Linked DNA regions of Tenggerimyces flavus. The protein of the gene in region 1 interacts with the protein of each later gene in a pairwise test. Links are inferred from orthologs where the notes say so. Each region holds a gene or a part of one and is shown on either strand. Other genes may lie near its edges.

The links. The genes of interacting proteins can lie anywhere in the genome.
Region 2: the proteins of ligA (region 1) and leuS interact in binary tests that used the Escherichia coli proteins (3 or more experiments, as listed by UniProt). The link is inferred for Tenggerimyces flavus from one-to-one orthologs.

What each region holds. Positions count from the first base shown.
Region 1 is NZ_JAFBCM010000001.1:7,442,284-7,450,232, forward strand. The notes cover bases 2,729-5,687. They hold ligA (NAD-dependent DNA ligase LigA), read right to left. Parts: upstream 5,274-5,687; coding sequence 3,183-5,273; downstream 2,729-3,182. Other genes in these bases: JOD67_RS34635 (serine/threonine-protein kinase), read left to right, coding at 2,729-3,193; JOD67_RS34645 (NAD(P)-dependent oxidoreductase), read right to left, coding at 5,305-5,687. Also shown: JOD67_RS34625 (vWA domain-containing protein), read right to left, coding at 1-1,549; JOD67_RS34630 (helix-turn-helix domain-containing protein), read left to right, coding at 1,672-2,193; more of JOD67_RS34635, read left to right, coding at 2,204-2,728; more of JOD67_RS34645, read right to left, coding at 5,688-6,195; JOD67_RS34650 (methionine synthase), read right to left, coding at 6,219-7,241; JOD67_RS42225 (prolyl oligopeptidase family serine peptidase), read right to left, coding at 7,238-7,949. UniProt on the Escherichia coli protein: DNA ligase that catalyzes the formation of phosphodiester linkages between 5'-phosphoryl and 3'-hydroxyl groups in double-stranded DNA using NAD as a coenzyme and as the energy source for the reaction.
Region 2 is NZ_JAFBCM010000001.1:6,268,482-6,274,827, forward strand. The notes cover bases 2,753-5,802. They hold leuS (leucine--tRNA ligase), read right to left. Parts: upstream 5,498-5,802; coding sequence 3,008-5,497; downstream 2,753-3,007. Other genes in these bases: JOD67_RS29455 (class I tRNA ligase family protein), read right to left, coding at 2,753-2,826; JOD67_RS29465 (hypothetical protein), read right to left, coding at 5,699-5,802. Also shown: JOD67_RS29450 (IclR family transcriptional regulator), read right to left, coding at 1-309; more of JOD67_RS29455, read right to left, coding at 676-2,752; more of JOD67_RS29465, read right to left, coding at 5,803-6,031.

The sequences.
Region 1 (7,949 bases):
GCAGGTAGACGGTCACGAAGTACGCGCCGCCAAGAGCGGGACCGGCGTGCGAAGCGCTGCCGAGCCGTGGAAACGCGATCGTCCCGGTCGTCGAGGCGAGCTCGGTCGAGCCGTCGGTGAGCAGCAGCCGGTCCCTGCTGGTCACCGGACTGGTGAAGGCCGCGCTGGCCGGTGCCCGGCTCGGCGCGAACAGTTCCACGATCGTGTGCGCGTCCTCAGCCGCTGCCGCACTGCCGCCGCGCAAGGCCGGAAAGCCCACCGCCGCGTCGACCTGCTGGCCCCAGGTCGCGTCGACCGCGAAGGTCAGCGTCTCCCCGGGCACGATCGTGCCCTGGTAGCTGCCGGCCCCGATCGACTCGGCGTCGGCGAACGAGGTGCCTCCGGTGACCGCCTTGCGCGAGCCGTTCGGCGGCGGGGTCCAGGTGTTCGGGTTCGCAGGGGCGGTCAGGGTCTCCGGGTCGGTCACCTCGGGCACCTCGGTCACCCGGATCTCCAGCGCAGCGCCGTCGGAGTCGGTCCCGCGGTACGTGACAGCGAGGACCAGCTCTGAACTGGTCAGGCACTCCTCCTGCTGGGTGTACGGCGAGGCGCTGGCCGCCGTGGACAGCAGCTTGCCGTTGCCCGCGACCCCGGTCTTGAAGGCGCACCTGGTGCCGCTCGGCGTGGTCAACTCGACATCGACGAAGTCGCCGCCGGACTGGCTGGCTCGGTACGCCGCGCTGGCGACCACGGACGAGTTCAGCAGCGCGCGCTTGATCAGGTAGTGCTTGGCGGGCGTCGCCGCGTCGACAGCGTCCAGCCAGTCTCCGGGAGCGATCTCCGGCGCGCCCTCGGGTGTGGCGGTGCCCGTGACCGGCCGGCCGACCGGGACGTACGGACGGGCGGCTCGCTTGGCGACCGCACTCAGCGAGTCGGCGAGCTCCTGGCTGCTGTCGACGTCGTAGTACACGCCGCCACCGGCGCGCGCGACACACTGCAGGTCCTTGCGAGCGGCGGCGTTGACGCTGAGGCCGACCACGTCGATGCGGACCTCGATGCCCTGCTTGCGGAGTTCCTTGGCGACGAGGCACGGGTCGGGAGCACAGGTCGGCTCACCGTCGGAGACCAGGATGATGGTGCGCCGGCCCTCTCCGCCGACGTCCTTGCCCGCTTCCCGCAGCGCGTAGCCGGTCGGCGTCTCGCCGTACGGCTGGTACGCGCCGATCGCGCTCAGCAGTGCCGCTCGGTTGCCCGTGGCGGGCTTCACGACCAGCTGCGAGTCGGTGCAGGCGCCGGGGTCCTTCCGGGCGAACACCTTCGCGCCGTACACCCTCAAGCCCACGGCCTGGTCGTCCGGCAGCTGCTCGACGACCTGGCGCAGCGCCTTCTTGGCCGCCTGGATCCGGGTCTCGCCGCCGCCGGCCGGCTCCTTCATCGAGCCCGACGAGTCGAGCACCAGCAGGACCCTGCCGGGCTGGTCGTCGGCTCTGCTCTCCCCCGCACCGAGAAGGGTGGCGAACGCCGCGAGCAGCACGGCCACCACACCGATGCGCCCCACTCGAGTCACCATGCCCGCACTCCCACCTGGACGAGACGTTTACGTTTGTAAACGTAGACGTGTGTATGCCATGAGTCAAGACTCCCGATTCGGCGTAGGATGATTCACTACTGGAAAGCTCCCGGAGGTGACCGATGAGTGCGGACCCGGAGTCGCTCGCGGCCCGGAACCACGCCGAACAGGCACGCCTCTACGGCGCGCCGCTCGTCGAGGTCATCGACGAGCTCACCGAGACCTTCGGCATCTCCCGCGCCAAGCTCGCGCGGGTGCTCGGTCTGTCCGCGCCGATGGTGAGCCAGCTCGCCTCGGGAAACCGGCTCAAGATCGGCAATCCCACTGCCGTCCACCGCCTGCAGAGGCTGATGCAGCTGGCGCCGACCGTTCGCAGCGGGCAGGTGGTGGCGGCCGCCGCCGTGGCCGAAGTGGAGGCGGAGGCTCCGGGCAGCGTGCTGACCCGCCCCACGGCCACGCTGCGCCACGAGGGAGCGACCCACGTCCAGGAGGTGCTGCGCTGGGCGGCCAGTGCCGACGATCTGACCCGGGCGGCGGCCATCCTCGAGGCGGCGTTCCCCGCGTTGGCCGAGGTGCTGCGGGTCTACGGCACCGGCCGGACGAAGGACGCGGTCGAGCACTTCCGGATGGTGTCTGGAGGCTAGGCTCTCGCGCGTGGGCGACATCGTGGGTGGGCGCTTCGAGCTCATCGACGTCCTCGACGCCGGCGGCTCCGGCACGGTCTGGCGCGCCTGGGACCACCGTGAGCGGGAGTACGTCGCCGCCAAGGTGCTGCGCGCCGCGGACTCAGACTCGCTGATCCGCTTCATCCGCGAGGCCAAGCGGGTCGTCCAGCACCCGCACACGCTGGCGCCGCGCAACTGGGTCGGCGAGGACGACCGGATCCTGTTCACGATGGAGCTCGTGCGCGGCGGCTCCGTGGCCACGTTGCTCGGCGACTTCGGGGCGCTGCCCGAGGGCTGGGTGATCGAGCTGGCCCACCAGGCCGCGGACGCGCTGGTCGCCGTCCACGCCGCCGGGTTCGCACATCGCGACGTGAAGCCCAGCAACCTGCTGCTGGACGCCACCGGGCAGAGCCGACCGCGGCTGCGGCTCGGCGACTTCGGCATCGCGGCCGCCTTCGACGGCACGCGCCTGACCGTCGCGAACGTCGTTCTCGGCACCCCCGGCTACCTCTCCCCGGAGGCCTATCGTGGCGCCGACCCGGCGCCGGCTCAGGATCTGTTCGCCCTGGGCGTGGTGATGCGGAAGATGCTAGCTGGCAACGGAACGCCGAACGTCCTCGAGCTCGACGGTCTGCCGGGATCGACCGACCTCCTGCGGCTGCTCGCCGAGCTGCTCGCCGAGGACCCGGCGTCGCGGCCGGCCTCGGCATGGGAGGTCCGCTCACGGCTGGGCGAGCTCCGAGAAGCTGGCGACGTGGCGTACGTCATCGACCCAGCAGACCCGGTCGAGGTCTTCGACCACATCCCGCCGCTGCCGGCCGGGTGGGGCGAGACCGGCCCGAAGGAACAGCGCTCCCCCACACCCGCACCTGCCACTCCGGCCGGTCGCCGACCAGCCCGCCGGCGCCCACCGCTGGCAGCCTGGCTGCTGCTGGTCGCGGGTATCGCGCTGCTCGCGGTCGCCGTCCTCACTCGCTGAGCGCGGCCTCCTTCGCCGCGTCGGGGCCGGACTCCAGCAGCACGCGGAAGCCGTCTTCGTCCAGCACGGGGACGCCGAGGTCGCGGGCCTTGTCGAACTTCGAGCCGGGGTTGTCGCCGACCACGACGAAGGCGGTCTTCTTCGACACCGAGCCGGACACCTTGCCGCCCCGCGCCGACACCGCCTCCGAAGCCTCGTCGCGGGAGAAGCCCTCCAGCGAACCGGTCACCACGACCGTCATGCCCGCCAGTGGCTTCGGCCCGTCGTCGACGATGTCCTCCGCGAGCCGCACGCCCGCCTCGCGCCACTTCGCGACGATCTCGCGGTGCCAGTCGACCGTGAACCACTCCACGATCGACTTCGCGATCGTCGGCCCGACGCCCTCGGCGTTCGACAGCTCCTCCTCCGGCGCCGTCGCGATCCGTTCCAGGTCGCCGAACGCCCGCGCCAGCGCTTGCGCCGCGGTCGGGCCGACGTGCCGGATCGACAGCGCGACGAGCGCGCGCCACAGCGGTCGCGTCTTTGCGGTCTCGAGGTTGGCCAGCAGGCCGCGGGCGTTCGCCGACAGCTCACCGTCCTTGGTGGTGAAGTACGTCGAGCCCTTCAGCTTCTCCTCGTCCAGCGAGAACAGGTCGCCCTCGTCGGAGATCAGCCCCTCGTCGAGCATCGCCATGCCCGACTTGTAGCCGAGCACCTCGATGTCGAACGCGCCCCGCCCGCCGAGGTGGAACAACCGCTCGCGCAGCTGCGCCGGACACGACCGCGTGTTCGGGCAACGCAGATCGACGTCGTCCTCCTTCGCCGGCCGCAGCGGGAAGTGGCACTCCGGACACTCGGTGGGCATGACCCACTCGACCTCCGACCCGTCGCGCAGGTCGACGACCGGGCCGAGGATCTCCGGGATCACGTCACCGGCCTTGCGCAGCACGATCGTGTCGCCGATCAGCACGCCCTTGCGCTTGACCTCCTGCGCGTTGTGCAGCGTCGCGAACTCGACCGTCGAGCCGGCGACCTTCACCGGCTCCATCACGCCGTACGGCGTCACCCGCCCGGTCCGGCCGACGTTCACGCGGATGTCGACGAGCTTGGTGTTGACCTCCTCGGGCGGCCACTTGAACGCGATCGCCCACCGCGGCGCGCGCGACGTCGAGCCGAGCTGGCGCTGCAGCGAGATCTCGTCGATCTTCACCACCACGCCGTCGATCTCGTGGTCGAGCGAGTGCCGCTTCTCGCCGAGCTCGATCGCGTACCGGTCGACCTCGTCCAGCGTCTTGCGGAGCTGGACGAGCTCGCTCACCGGCAGCCCCCAGGCGCGGAGCGCGTCGTACGCCTCGGACAGCCGCTTCGGCTGCCAGCCCTCGCGCTTGCCGACGCCGTGGGAGAGGAAGCGCAGCTTGCGCTTCGCCGTCACCCGCGGGTCCTTCTGGCGCAGCGAGCCGGCGGCGGAGTTGCGCGGGTTGGCGAACGGCGCCTTGCCCTCCTCGACCAGCGAGGCGTTCAGCTCCTCGAACTCCTTCAGCCCGAAGAAGACCTCGCCGCGGACCTCGAGCAGGTTCGGGATCGGCGGCGCGTCCTTCGACGTCAGCCGGACCGGCACCGAGTCGATCGTGCGGACGTTCAGCGTGATGTCCTCGCCCGTACGACCGTCGCCGCGCGTCGCAGCGCGGACCAGCCGGCCCTTCTCGTACACCAGGTCGACCGCGAGCCCGTCGATCTTCATCTCGCACAGGAACTCCGCCTCGGAGCCCACGTCGCGCTCCGCCCGCGCGGCCCAGGCGCGCAGCTCCTCCAGCGTGAACGCGTTGTCGAGCGACATCATCCGCTCGAGGTGCTCCACCGGCGCGAACCCGGTCTCGAACGTCGCCCCGCCGACCTTCTGCGTCGGCGAGTCCGGCGTCACGAGCTCCGGATGGTTCGCCTCGATCTCGCGGAGCTCCCGGATCAACGTGTCGTACTGCCCGTCGGAGACCGTCGGGCGGTCGAGCACGTGATAGCGGTAGTTGTGCTCGTCGATCACGTGCACGAGTTCCGCGTGACGCTCGAGCGCCTTCTTCGGGATGCCGGCCACCTGCTTGCTCATGAGACGGAACGTTACCGCCAGGTGGCGACAATCAGCGGGCCTTGATGACCTCGTACAACGCGGTCCAGTTGGCCTTGCCGTGGCCGGCCTCGATCGCCTTCCGGTACAGCGTCTGGACAGCCTTCGGCAGCGCTGTGTCGACGCCCGCGGCCTCGCTCGCGCCGGCGACGTGGTCGGCGGTCGCGCCCATCATCAGCACTGTGCTGAGGTCGCCGGGATGCTCCCCGGACTCGATCTGCTCGGCCGCCTCGGTCAGGAATGGGGCCGCGAGCTGGAGCGTGGACGCCGCCCACGGCGCGAACTCCGACGGCTTGACGCCCGCCTCGGCGAGCAGCGCGGCGGCGTGCAGGAACGACGCCAGCGAGGTGAGGAACACGTCGAGCTGGGCTTGATACCAGAGCTGCGCGAGCCCGTCGTCGGCGCCGACGTACTCGGGCTTGCCGAGCAGCGCGAGCTCGTCGGCGTACGCGTCGAACTCCTCGGCCGGGCCGCTGTAGTAGACGTACGCGCCCTCTTGGCCGACCATCGGCGCCGGAACCATGACGCCGCCGGTGACGAACGCGGCGCCTTTCGCCCGAGCCCACGCACCGGCCTTACGGCTCGCGTCCGGCGTGTCCGAGCTGAGGTTGACGATGGTCTTGGTGGACAGGTCGTCGACGTCGCCGAGGATGGCGTACATCGCCTGGTAGTCGGTGAGGCTGAGCACGATCAGGTCGCTCGCCGCGACGGCCTCGGCCGGGGTCGTGGCGAGGACCGCGCCGCGGGCGACGAGTGCGTCGGCACGGCTGGCGGTGCGGTTCCAGACGGTGACGTGGTGCTGGTTGTCGAGGAAGACGTTGACCATGGCCTGACCCATCGGGCCGAGGCCGATAACGGTGATGTTCACGCCTTCGATCCTGCGGAGTTGCTGACGTCCGCACAAGTACCGACTATTTCGTTCGGTACTTACCTTTTCGTCAGTATAGCCGCCTGGCGAGCGAGCTCCATCGCCCGCCGCGCCCAGTCCGGCGAGGCGCCGGCGAGCCCGCAGGTCGGCGTGATCACCGTGCCGGTGGCGGCGAGGTCCTCGCCGAAGCCGATCCTGCGGACGAACGTGGTGACCTGCCGGGCGACGTCCGCGTCGGTCATCGGCGGCCGCCTGTTCGCGGGGTCGGGGTCTTCCGACGGCACGGCGCCGACGAACAGCACGACGCCGTCGTCGACCGCGACGCCGAGGTGCTCGAGTTGGGCGTCGCTGATCTGGTGCACGTCGAAGGAGAGTCCACGGGCGCCAGCCGCGTGCAGCAGGGCGAACGGCACGTTCGCCGCGCAGCTGTGTACGAGCGGGAACGCTCCGGCGGCCTCGATGGTCGCGTTGACCTCGGCGAGCCGTTCTCGCGCGTCCTGGCCGCTGACGGCGCGGTGCCGGGAGAAGCCGGACGCGGTCGGGATGCCCGCCGCGAGCACGGCGGGCAGGGACGGTTCGTCGAGCTGCACGAGGACCTGCGCTCCGGGCACGCGGCGCCGGACGTCGGCGACGTGGTCCTTCAGCCCCTCCGCGAGCGACTGGGCGAGCTCGCGCCGGGCGCCGTGGTCGGCGAGCACGCGGTCGCCCTTGGGCCGCTCGACGCTGGCGGCGAGCGTCCAGGGTCCGGTGGCCTGCACCTTCAGCGGACCCTGATAGCCCTGGGCGACCTCCTCGAGCGCGTCGAGATCCTGGGCCAGCAGCGACTTCGCCCGCCGTTCGTCGAGCCCCTCACCAGGGGTGAGCCGCCAGCCGGCGGGCTGCAGGTCGACGTGCAGCTCGGCGAGCAGCGCGCAGGTCCGGCCGATCATGCCTCCCGCGACGCCTCGCCCGGGGAGCTCGGGGAGGTGCGGCAGGTCGGGCAGCTCGCCCACCACCGTTCGCGTCGCCTCGACCACGTTCTCGTACGGCAACGAGCCGACGCCCGTCGCCGCCCCCGACGCCCAGCCGGGGACCTCGTTCACGAGCCACCCAACTTCTGCCAGAGGAACTCGAACGCGAGCGCGTTCATGAACGCCGACTGCTTGTTGTCGGCCGCTCCACCGTGACCACCTTCGATGTTCTCGTAGTAGTGCACCTCGTGGCCGAGCTCCCGCAGCCGTGCAGCCAGCTTGCGGGCGTGGCCGGGGTGGACGCGGTCGTCGCGGGTCGAGGTCGTGAGCAGGATCGGCGGGTAGCTCCTGTCGGCGCTCGCCTGGTGGTACGGCGAGTACGTCGCGAGGTACGCCCAGTCCTCGGGGTCGTCGGGATCGCCGTACTCCGCGACCCAGGACGCGCCCGCGAGCAGCTTGGAGTAGCGCCGCATGTCGGTGAGCGGCACCTGAGAGACGACGGCGCCGAACAGCTCCGGGTAGCGGGTCAGCATGACGGTCGTGAGCAGGCCGCCGTTGCTGCCGCCCTCGATGCCGAGCCTCGCGGCCACCGTGACGCCGCGGGTGACGAGGTCGCGCGCCACGGCGGCGAAGTCCTCGAACACCTTGTGCCGGTTGTGCCCGCGGCCCGCCTCGTGCCACGCGGGGCCGTACTCGCCGCCGCCGCGGATGTTCGCCAGCACGTACGCGCCGCCCCGGATCAGCCAGGAGCGGCCGTCGGAGCCTGAGTACGTGGGCTCGCGCGGGACCTCGAAGCCGCCGTACCCGTCGAGCAGCGTCGGCCAGCCGCCCTCGGGCTGC
Region 2 (6,346 bases), 1.2 Mb from region 1 along the record:
GGAGATCCGGTTGACGTCGAGGACGCCGAGATTCACGGTCTCCTGGAAACGTTCGGCGAGCCCTTCCAGATGCGGGCGGGCGACGACCGAGAGCCGCGCGAGCTCGCGCGGCCGGAGTTGGCCGAGCGCGCGTCCGAGCCGGTACGTGTCGCCGGCGGCATCGCGCGCGACGTACCCGCGCGCCTCCAACGTGGACAGGTAGCGGAACGCCGAGCTCTTCGGCAGCCCGGCCGCGGACGCGATCGCCCCGAGGCTCAGTCCGCGCGGCGACTGCTGCAGCGCGTCCAAGATGTCGACGACACGATCCACCGCTCGAATGGTGTACGTCGGACTCGACACGTCCACGTTGCTTGTCCGTTCCCCCGGGAGCTGAAGGTTGCCCGCCCGACCGGCGAACGGCACCACGCGAACGCTCTGCCGAAGGTCACTGCACCCCCTCGGGCAGCGCAACAACGACACAGCAAGGCTGCGTGGAACCAAGCGCTCGCCGGTCGGAGGCCGCTCGATCAGATGCCAGCCCCCCGCAGACTGGCATTGTTCGAACCGACCGGTCCATTTCACTCACTGAAACGGGCCTTCTACGAGCGTCAGGCATTCTCGACGGGATGACGCATCCCGGTCAAGGCATAGACAAAGTGTCGGCCCAAATGACATTTCGACTGTCGAAACGGAGGTCTATCCAACCACGAGGTTAACCAGCGTCGGCGGTTTGACGACGGCACGGCGTACGACGCGGTCGCCGATGGCGGACACGACGCGTTCCGACGTTCGTGCAAGCGCTTCCAAAGCGGCGGCGTCGATGTCCGGCGGGACGTTCACCCGATCCCGCACCTTGCCATCGATTTGCACCACGCAGATCACGGTGTCGACGGTCAAGAAACCCGGATCCGCTTGCGGATAAGGCTGGTACGCAACGGATTCCGCATGTCCCAGCCGGCTCCAGAGCTCCTCGGCCAGGTGCGGGGCGAACGGCGCCAGCATCAGGACAAGCGCTTCGACGGCCTCGCGTGGCTTGCGTTCCAGCCCGGTCAGATGCGTCGTCAGCTCCATCAGCCGGGCGATCGCGGTGTTGACTCCCAGCTCGTCCAGGTCGCTGCGTACGGCGTCGATCGTCTTGTGGAGTTGACGATTCGTCGCGTCGTCTGGCTTGTCGTCGGTGACTGTGATCCCGCCGGTCTGCTCATCGACGACCAGCCGCCAGACGCGTTGCAGGAAGCGCTGCGCCCCGCCGATCGCCCGTGAGTCCCAGGGGCGGGCCGTACCGATCGGCCCGGTCGACATCACGTACACGCGGAACGTGTCCGCGCCGTACTCGTCGGCGATGTCGTCCGGCAGCACCATGTTGCGCAGGCTCTTGCCCATCTTGCCCAGGGAACGGGTCACCGGTTTGTCCGCGTACCAGTAGGTTCCGTCGCGTTCGACCACTTCGTCTGCCGGAACGTTGACGCCGCGCTCGTCGGTGTAGCTGTAGGCCTGGATGTAGCCGACGACAGTGAACCGGCGGAACGGCTCGCGGCTCGACACGTGGCCCAGGTCGTACAGGACCTTTTGCCAGAACCTCGCGTACAGCAGGTGCAGGACGGCGTGCTCACCGCCGCCGACGTACAGGTCGACGCCGCCGGGGTCGCCGCCCATCCAGTACTTCTCCAGCGCCGGGTCGACGAAGACCTCGTCGTTGTCCGGGTCCAGGTAGCGCAGCTCGTACCAGCACGACCCCGCCCACTGCGGCATCGTGTTGGTCTCGCGGCGGTACTCGCGTTGGCCGTTGCCCAGGTCGAGCGTGACCGTGGTCCAGTCGGTCAGTCGCGACAGCGGCGCCCGCGGCTCGGAGTCGGCGTCGTCGGGGTCGTACGTGGTGGGCGTGAAGTCGTCGGTGTCGGGCAGCTCCAGCGGCAGCAGGTGCTCGGGCAGCGCGATCGGACCGTACTCGTCGTACACGATGGGGAACGGCTCACCCCAGTAGCGCTGGCGGCTGAACAGCCAGTCGTGCATGTTCGGAATCCACTGCCGCTGTTGGGATTTCAGCGCGTCGGGCCAGTCCAGCTCGTCCAGGTCCTTCAGCAGGCGGTCCTTGTACGCGGTGATGCGCAGCACCCACTGGCGCATGGTGCGTTGGAAGACCGGGAAGTTGCCGCGTTCGCTGCGGCCCTCCTCGGTGACTTCCTCGTTGGCCAGAACGGTGCCCAGACCGGGGCACCAGTTGACGATCTCCTCCGACAGATACGCCAGCCGGTGCGCGTCGACGGCCTTGCGTTGCTCGGCCTGGGTCAGCTCGCACCAACCGCGTCCGGTCGGCGTTCTCCTTTGGTCCATGGCGAACGCGGCTTGCAGCTCTGGGATCGGACGTGCTCTTTGTTGCTCGTCGTCGTACCAGGAGTTGAACAGCTGCAGGAAGATCCACTGGGTCCAGCGGTAGTAGCTCGTGTCCGTGGTGGCGACGCCGCGTCTGGGGTCGTGCGCCATGCCCAGGCGGTGCAGCTGCCTGCGGATCGTGTCCATGTTGCGTTCGGTCGTGACGCGCGGGTGCTGGCCGGTCTGGACGGCGTACTGCTCGGCGGGCAGGCCGAACGCGTCGAATCCCAACGCGTGCAGGACATTCTCGCCCAGCATCCTGCGGTATCGCCCGAAGACGTCGGTCGCGACGTACCCCACCGGATGGCCGACGTGCAGCGCGCCGGAGGGGCCGGGGAACTGGTCCAGCAGGTAGAACTTGGGCTTGCTGTCGTCTCGTTCGGCATAGAACGTGTGGCGCTCGTCCCAGTACTGCTGCCAGCGCGCCTCGATGTCGCCGGCCAGCGCGCCGGTATAGCGATGGGGGGTCTCCATGATCGGGGCTCCTCAGCGATGTCTGTCGGCGTGACGGATAGCCGCGCCGACGCGGTGCTCGAGGCACCCGCTGAGGGTCAGCGCGGCTGGCTAAGGAGGAGGCCGTACCGCATGGGTCGAAGAATACTCATGCTTCGAGGGGCTCGTCCACGCGACTTCCGTGCCACCGCTCGGCGGCGGGTCAGCCGGGGACGATGTTGACGAGCTTCGGGGCGCGCACGATCACCTTGCGGATCTCGCGGCCGTCCAGCGACGCCAGCACCTTCTCCGAGGCCAGCGCGAGCTCGCGCAGCGCGTCCTCGGAGATGTCCGGCGACACGTCGAACTTGTCCCGCACCTTGCCCGCCACCTGCACCACGCAGGTCACCGACTCGGCGGCCGCCAAAGAAGGGTCGAACGAAGGCCACCCCGCCAGCGACACCGTCGGCTCGTGGCCGAGCCGCTCCCACATGTCCTCCGCGGTGTACGGCGCCACCACCGACAGCATCACCGAGAGCTTCTCGACCGCTTCACGCACAGAAGGATCGCCACCGCCCACACCAGAGTCGACGGCCTTGCGGATCGCGTTCACCAGCTCCATCAGCCGAGCGATGCCGACGTTGAACTTGTACGACTCCAACAGTTCCGTGAACTGCTGCACGGTCCGGTGCGTCACCTTCCGCAGCGCCGCGTCCCCCTCCGCGGGCGAAACCCCCACAGCGGAAGAGACGTCGTTCGCCAACCGCCAAGCCCGCTGCAGGAACTTCAACGACCCCGCCGGCGACACATCGGCCCAGTCGATGTCGTCCTCGGGCGGCCCCGCGAACACCATCGTCAGCCGGATCGCGTCCACACCGTACGACGCGAGCTGCTCCCCCAGGTCCACTCCATTGCCCAGCGACTTGCTCATCGCCTTGCCCTGGTTGACGACCTGCCCCTGGTTCAGCAGCGACGTGAACGGCTCGATGAAGTCGACCGCGCCCATGTCGTGCAGCACCTTGGTGAAGAACCGCGCGTACAGCAGGTGCAGGATCGCGTGCTCGACACCGCCGACGTACTGGTCGATCGGCATCCAGCGGCGCACGGCGTCGGGGTCGAACGGACCGTCATCGTAGTTCGGCGAGCAGTAGCGCAGGAAGTACCACGACGAGTCGACGAACGTGTCCATCGTGTCGGTGTCGCGCCGCGCCTCTCCCCCGCACTTCGGGCACGCGACCGTCACCCAGTCCGTCGCCGAAGCCAACGGGGACACGCCCTTCGGCTGCAGGTCCGCACCGCGCAGGTCGGGCAGTTCGACCGGCAGCTGCTCGTCCGGGACGGCCACCTCACCGCACGCGTCGCAGTGGATGATCGGGATCGGGCAGCCCCAGTACCGCTGCCGCGACAGCAGCCAGTCGCGCAGCCGGAACGTCACCGCGCCCTTGCCCAGCTCCTTCGACGACAGCCACGTGGTGATCCGCGCCTTGGCCTCGTCGACCGCCAGCCCGTCCAGCGACACCTCGGCGTTCGCGGAGTTGATCGCCGGACCGTCGCCGGTGAACGCCTCGCCGTCGAAGTCGGCGGGTGGCTGGACCGTACGGACGATCGACAGCCCGAACTGCTTGGCGAAGTCGTAGTCGCGCTGATCCTGCGCCGGCACTGCCATGATCGCGCCGGTCCCGTAGTCCGCGAGCACGTAGTCCGCCGCGTACACCGGGATCCGCTCGCCGTTGACCGGGTTGATCGCGTACACGCCGAGGAAGACGCCGGTCTTGTCGCGTTCGGTCGACAGCCGCTCGATCTCGGTCGACCGCTTGACCTCCTCGAGGTACGTCTCGAACGCCGCGCGTTGCTCAGCAGACACGATCTCCGAAGCGAGCTTCGCCTCCGGCGCGACCACGAAGAACGTCGCACCGAACAGCGTGTCCGGCCGCGTCGTGAACACGGTCACCGGCTCCGTACGACCCTCGATCGCGAAGTCGACGTACGCGCCCTCGGACCGCCCGATCCAGTTGCGCTGCATGGTCAGCACGCGCTCGGGCCACTGACCCTCCAGCGGCCCCATGTCGTCCAGCAGCCGCTGCGCGTAGTCGGTGATCTTGAAGTACCACTGGGTCAGCTCGCGCTTGGTGACGTCGCTGCCGCAGCGCTCGCACTTGCCGGCGACGACCTGCTCGTTCGCCAGCACGGTCTGGTCCTTAGGGCACCAGTTGACGAACGATGCCTTCCGGTACGCCAGGCCGCGCTCGTAGAAGCGCAGGAACAACCACTGCGTCCACTTGTAGTAGCCGGGGTCGCTGGTGTGCAGCCGCCGCGACCAGTCGAACGAGACGCCGTACCGCTTGAACGAGTCGGCCTGGGTGTCGATGTTCGCGTACGTCCACTCGGCCGGGTGCGCGTTGCGGCGGATCGCGGCATTCTCCGCGGGCAGGCCGAACGAGTCCCACCCGATCGGGTGCAGGACGTTCTCACCCTTCTGGAAGTGGTAGCGCGACACCAGGTCGCCGAACGCGTAGGCCTCGGCGTGACCCATGTGCAGGTCGCCGGAGGGGTACGGGAACATGTCGAGCTGGTACCGGCGCGGCCGGGTGTCCTCGGCGGCCCCGTCGTCGGTCGCCTCCGACTCGGCCCGGAAGGGGTCCATCCGCTGCCACACGGGCAGCCACTTGCTCTGGATGGCGGCGAAGTCGTACGCCTGTTCGGTGTCGCTCATGCTCGTCTGCACTCCGTACGCGGGCGGGAAGGCAAGTAGATACTCCAACAATGAAGAAACCCCTCACTCAGGAGGGGTCGCCACGCTGACGTGAAGCTGCGGTCAGCGCGGCCAGGTAAGAAGGAGCAGAGCCACTCGCACGCTCACAGACTAGCGCACGAGTGGCTTCGCCCTGGTCACGGTGTGTACGCGACCAGCCGCCTACCAGTACGTCAGCGAGACGCAGCGCGCCGGGACGTACCCGGTCGTTCCCGACACGCTCGTGCGGTACCAGACGGTGCCGCCGCCGCACTCGGTGTAGGCCGCGCCGGGCGTACCGGTGCAGCCGCGGCCCGGCTTGGAGAGCGTGACGCTGCCGACGACCGCGGAGGCCCCGTCGGCGGTGGCGTGCGCGGCCACCGGGTCGTTGCCAGCCGGCTCGGCCAGGCACCCGATGCTCGCGTTCGCTGCCCCCGTGGTCAGCGCGATCAGCGCCGAAGCCGCCAGTGCGGTGGCCGCCGCCAAAGCAGCCCATTTGCGCGGAGATCCAGACATTGCCGCCCCTTTCAACGTTGCAACCCTCGTGATGGGCACACCGTAACCGTGCCGGCGGAGCGCTTTCCAGACCTGCGGACGAGCACTTGGTGACAGCCCGACCACGGTACGGAGCAGGAGGTGTCGTGATGTCGCCATTGCAGGAATGCGACAGGGAGAAAGTGCCCAACGTCTCCGGCGATTCGGTGAAGATGTTCACCACCCCAGTTGGCATCCGAACCCCGACCACAGGGAGCTTGCCGGGAACCACGCCCCTGACCCGTGGCACTCCGCTCCACGATGCTTGTGCCCCGCGTTCGCCTACCCCCCTGACGT